One region of the Streptomyces sp. NPDC043952 genome, then DNA from elsewhere that is predicted to be linked to it. Evidence: riboswitches for the same ligand, from Rfam matches in the RefSeq annotation. Region 1 holds a riboswitch; the other holds the start of a gene.

The links. A riboswitch is a leader RNA that binds a small molecule or an ion and turns the genes downstream of it on or off. The one in region 1 is predicted to bind fluoride.
Region 2: it holds a riboswitch for fluoride, as region 1 does, so the genes downstream of both, AC069R_RS23395 (DUF211 domain-containing protein) here and AC069R_RS16200 (NUDIX hydrolase) in region 1, are expected to answer to the same signal.

The regions. Positions count from the first base shown of each region.
Region 1 is NZ_JBWKES010000012.1:16,766-19,139, forward strand. Features, by position in the region: gene AC069R_RS16190 (phosphatase PAP2 family protein) at 1-357, opposite strand, end outside; gene AC069R_RS16195 (DUF2180 family protein) at 541-858, opposite strand; fluoride riboswitch at 868-943, opposite strand; fluoride riboswitch at 1,037-1,103, shown strand; gene AC069R_RS16200 (NUDIX hydrolase) at 1,134-1,664, shown strand; gene AC069R_RS16205 (PP2C family protein-serine/threonine phosphatase) at 1,710-2,374, opposite strand, start outside.
Region 2 is NZ_JBWKES010000021.1:89,955-92,328, reverse strand. Features, by position in the region: gene ettA (energy-dependent translational throttle protein EttA) at 1-316, opposite strand, end outside; fluoride riboswitch at 358-421, opposite strand; gene AC069R_RS23400 (hypothetical protein) at 510-1,061, opposite strand; gene AC069R_RS23395 (DUF211 domain-containing protein) at 1,058-1,342, opposite strand; fluoride riboswitch at 1,485-1,547, opposite strand; gene AC069R_RS23390 (hypothetical protein) at 1,648-1,851, opposite strand; gene AC069R_RS23385 (PP2C family protein-serine/threonine phosphatase) at 2,366-2,374, shown strand, end outside.

The sequences.
Region 1 (2,374 bases):
TGCCGCGGCCAGTATCGCGATCGGCCGACACCGTTCGCCGAGCGAAGCCCCCGATCCGGACGGCGGCAAGACGTACCTCACTGCCACGGCAGTGTATGCGACCGGGCGCGACCCCAGAGCGGTGATGGCACGCCAGGCTCTCTGGCCGGTCCGAGAGCACGTGGCAGGTCCGGCCATCCGCCGATCGAAGGGCACGAGTGCCGTTTCCTGTCGTACGGCCAAGGTCAAGGCGGCGAAACCCAGCACCGCAGATACAGCTCCGGCACGCGCGTCCCAGCACCGCCGGACCGACGGTGCCACCGTGGCGTCCCGTCCCACTGAGCCGGGGCAACGAACCCGCGGGGCTTTGATCGTCATGGGTTGAGGGTGCGCCCTCCCCTGGGCTGGCGCACCCTCAACACTGCCCTGCCGCGCGGCCGAGAGGCGCGAGGGGCGCCGCCTCGGAGGGACTCACAATCGGCAGGACGTCAGGCCGAACACCGTGGGAGTCCGCCAGGGCACGGCTCCGGCCCGTTCGGTTCGGGCCGCTGAGGGGCCCGCTCATCGGCTGCGTTCTGCGGCCGAGCAGGTACCGCACAGCAGCCGGCGCGCAGCACGCGGCCTGGTCGCCACGCCCATGCCGTTGGGCACATGAAGCGCCTGGGACCGCTCGTGTGAGTGCTGTCGGCAGATCCCGCCACCGCACAGCTGGCATACGGCGACCGCGGCCGTGGGGGTCTCCAGGCAGTCGAAGCAGTTCACCACGCCACCCCGCCCCGAATCCGGTGTGACCAGCAAGAGGTGGCCGACAAGGGCGGCGTAGTCGGAATCGCCTTCAAAAGCGGTGTGGCAGACACGTCGCGTCCCTCCTGCGGGCATGCGTTCCTGACAGTGTCAGGAACCATCAGCCCGGGGGGAGGCGGTTCGGACCGAAGTCCAGGCGGGATCCATCGCCGATATTGAGTGAAGCGGCCCCGGCCCCATCGGTCAAGCCCACGCACAGCACCTGCTGGCCGTGGTTGCTCAAGCGCGTCCGGCCTTCGCACAATGAAGGAAGCGTATGTACGGCGATGAGGCTCGCCGCAACCGCAGGCGCGCTTCCTGCTGATGGCCTCTACCCAGCAACGGATGACGTATGAGCTGAGGAGGCTGGCATGGGCATGGATGACGAGCGGGTTCTGAGGTGCTCGACGATCGTGTTCCAAGGGCAGGCCGTACTGCTTGTGCACCGCACCGCCCAGGACCCGAGCGACTGGGTTTTGCCCGGAGGCACCCCCAGACCTGCGGAGAGCATGCTTGCCTGCGCACGCCGGGAGCTGCGCGAAGAGACCGGTCTGGCTCTCGAGCCGTCGCGCGTCGCGTTCGTCCTTGAGGCGGTCGATCCTCAGACCCACCAGCGGACGGTGGACCTGGTGTTCGCGATTGATCGCGTGCTCCACGGCCGGCAGGCCACGCAGCAAGAGGAGGGGATGGAACCGCAGTTCGTACCGTTCTCGCGCCTGCAGGACCTGGATCTGAAGCCGCCTCTTGCCGGGCACTTGCCCGGCTTCTACCAGCACGGGGCACGACGGTATGCCCCGTACCTGGGAAACCTTTGGCGCCCGGGCAATGGAGCCCACAGCAGGCGAACCCTTAAAGACCTCTTCCACCGCCCCTCCCATGACCCCGCGGCGGCGCAGGAGTGACACGGGCTCGCGCCGATGTCCGTGCGGCGCCTCTTGTTGCCGCGCTTACGGGACACGCAAGGCCAGGACGGCGATGTCGTCGTGCTGGCTGTCGATCAGCCTCCGGAGCAGCTCGTCGCGGAAGACGGCGAGCGGTTCGCGGGCGAGGGCCGCGGCATGCTGACGTAGCCGGGTCAGGCCACGGCCGATGTCCTCGCCGGGGCGTTCGATGAGCCCGTCGGTGTAGAGCAGCAGCGTGGCGCCGGAGGGAAGGTCGAAGCTCGCCGTGTCGCGGTGGAGCGCCGGGTCGACGCCGAGAATGGGTGCGTGGCCGCCTTCCAACAGGGTGATGCGGCCGTCGGGTTGAGCCAGCAGTGGAGGCAGGTGCCCGGCGTTGGTCCATCGCAGCCGCCATGGTCGGCCGGTGGGCATGTCGATGCGGGCAATGACGGCGGTGACCAGCTCGATACTGGTCAGGCCCTGCATCACGGCGTCCAAGCGGCTCATGACGTTCGCCGGGTCGTCGCCGTCGTCGTAGGCGAGGGCGCGCAGCATGTTGCGCAGCTGGCTCATGCGGACGGCGGCGGCGAGGTCGTGGCCGACCACGTCGCCGATCGCCAGGGTCGCCGAGCCGTCGGGCAGCGGGAAGGCGTCGTACCAGTCGCCGCCGACCTCGGCGCGTTCGCGAGCGGCGACGTAACGGGCCGCCAGCTGCAGCGAACCGAGTCCCG
Region 2 (2,374 bases), on a different contig from region 1:
TGGTGACCTCCTCGTACCGGCGCAGCGCGGCACGGGTCTGCGTGACGCCGTCCTCGACGTTGCCGAGGACGGTCGCCGTGTCGTCGAGCCGGGGCTCCTGTTCCAGGATGCCGACGCTGACGCCGGGCGCCGGGGCGGCGTCGCCGGCGGTGGGCCGCTCCCGTCCCGCCATGATCCGCAGGACGGTGGACTTGCCCGTGCCGTTCGGTCCCACGACACCGATCCTGGCGCCGGGCAGGAACGAGAGGGTGACGTCGTCGAGGATCACCTTGCCGCCGCGGGCCATACGGGCCTTGCGCATCGAGTACACGTACATCCGCGATGCCTCCGGAAGCCGGGCGTCGGAATCGGCGGCTGGTGCTCGCAGAGGCCATCAGCACGGAACGTGCGCTCAAGGGCGAGCCTCATCGCCCGTCTCCGTCCATGGTGCGCCCGCCCGGCCGGCCCGCGCCAGCCGGCCAGGCCACCGGGGCCACCGCCCTGAGCACGCGGGCGCCCCGCGCACCCGTTCAGGCGATGTGCAACCACACGCCGATCCATGTCACGGCCACGCCGCCGCAACCGAGCACAGCCGCCCACCGCACGGGACCGCCCGCGAAGAGGCGCCCCAGGACCGCTCCCAGCACGGTGAGGGCGACGACGGCCAGCACCACCACGATCCACGACAGGTGCGGCGCCGCCGCTCCGGCCAGCAGCGGCAGCGTCGCCCCGGTGAAGCTCGCGGTGCAGGCGATCACCGTGGCGGTGAGCGCGCGCGTCAGCGCGAGCCGGCCGAGCCGGGTCGTGGCCAGTTGTCCCCGCCGCGTGAGGTTCAGCTGCCGCGAGGCGCGGATCAGATAGGCGCGGCGGTCCGCGTAGTCGGCCACGAACACCGCGAAGGCCGCCGTCGTCAACGCCACCAGCCCCACCCGCAGCGCCAGCGAGACGCCGACCGGCGCACCCGAACCCACCAGCGACGCGGCGGCGAGCGTCAGCGCGTTGAGCAGGCCGTCCACCAGGCCCAGGACCAGCGGGAGCATGGACCGCGCGGCCAGGACCCGCAGACCGCGGGCCGGGGTCATCGCGAACGCGGCTTGTTGTCCAGCAGGTAGGCGCCGGCCACGACCTCGTCGACGCTGTGGACGACGGCACCGGTGTGCTGGATCGCCTCGGTCAGCGCGCCGACGTCGATGTCGTCGCCCTCCACGGTGACGTTCGTGCCGACGGTCTCGATGTCGATCTCGGTCACCGCGATGTTGACCGCCTTCACTCCGGACACGGCCTCGATCACCGACGCGAGGTGGATCAGATCGGGTTCCTCGACCGTCTTGTCGACGTCCAGGACCAGCCGTCGTACGGGCATGTCCGACTCCTTCCGCCGGAGCCGAGGAGGTGGGCGCGGCGCGATCGCGGACGACCTCGGGCCGGCGCGCTCGGGAGCGGCAAGGCGACGGCACCTCCTGGCTCGTGACCGTCGGCGGGCAGCCGCGGCGGCTGCCCGACCGGGAGAGGTAGAGGCCATCAGCACGGATGTGCGGTCAAGGGCGAGCCTCATCGCCCTCTCCATGGTGCGCCATCCCGCCCGCGTCCCGCCAGGACCGCCGCGCCGACAGCCACTCCGCCGGCCGCACCTGAGGGGCCGTGAGCCGTCGCCGTCGGGGCGCCGGGTCACTCGGACGGGGGTCGTCGGCGCTCCACGACGGGAGCCCTGAAGACCAGGACGGCCCAGCCGCCGTATGCGGGGCGGAAGACGGCGCGCGCCGCCACGCCCCGCGCCCACAGCCGGTCGGCCTCCCCGGCGGCGGCCCGGCGGGCGGCGGGCCCGGTCCCGTAGCGCAGGACCCGGGCGACCGGATCGCCGAGACCGCTCATGGGCCGCCTCCGGACCACCGCGGCGACCGGCCCTCCGGTGTGCCTACGACTACCCCGGCTGACGGACCGTCCTCGCGCCCCCGGCCTTCGCCCATCCGGATCACCACCCTCGTCGGGCAGGGACCGTCGGCGGCGGTGTGCCGCGGTTGGCGGTGGGCCCCTCCACCGTCCGTCTCACCTGCACGGTACGACACGGCCGGCCGGATTGCCGCCTCGCCCGGCGGCCGGTGGCCAGGGCGCGGGGGCGGATTGCGCGCCGCGTCGGCGGGGCATCGGTGCGTAGGGCGGTGACGAGGCGCGCCGTCGGCCCCCGGCCCGCGCCGCGCTGACGGCCCCCACCGTGAGGGGAAGACGCGGTCACGGTGTGCGATCATCCGGCTCAGGGAGCCCTGCCGGGTGCGGACCGGCCCGCACCCGCTCGGACGGGAGCCGCACCCGCACGGACGGGAGCCGAGGTCGCCCGCCCCCTGCCGGCCGGGCGGCCCGCCGCCCCAGGGACGCCGGGAGGAGCGTCATGAGACGA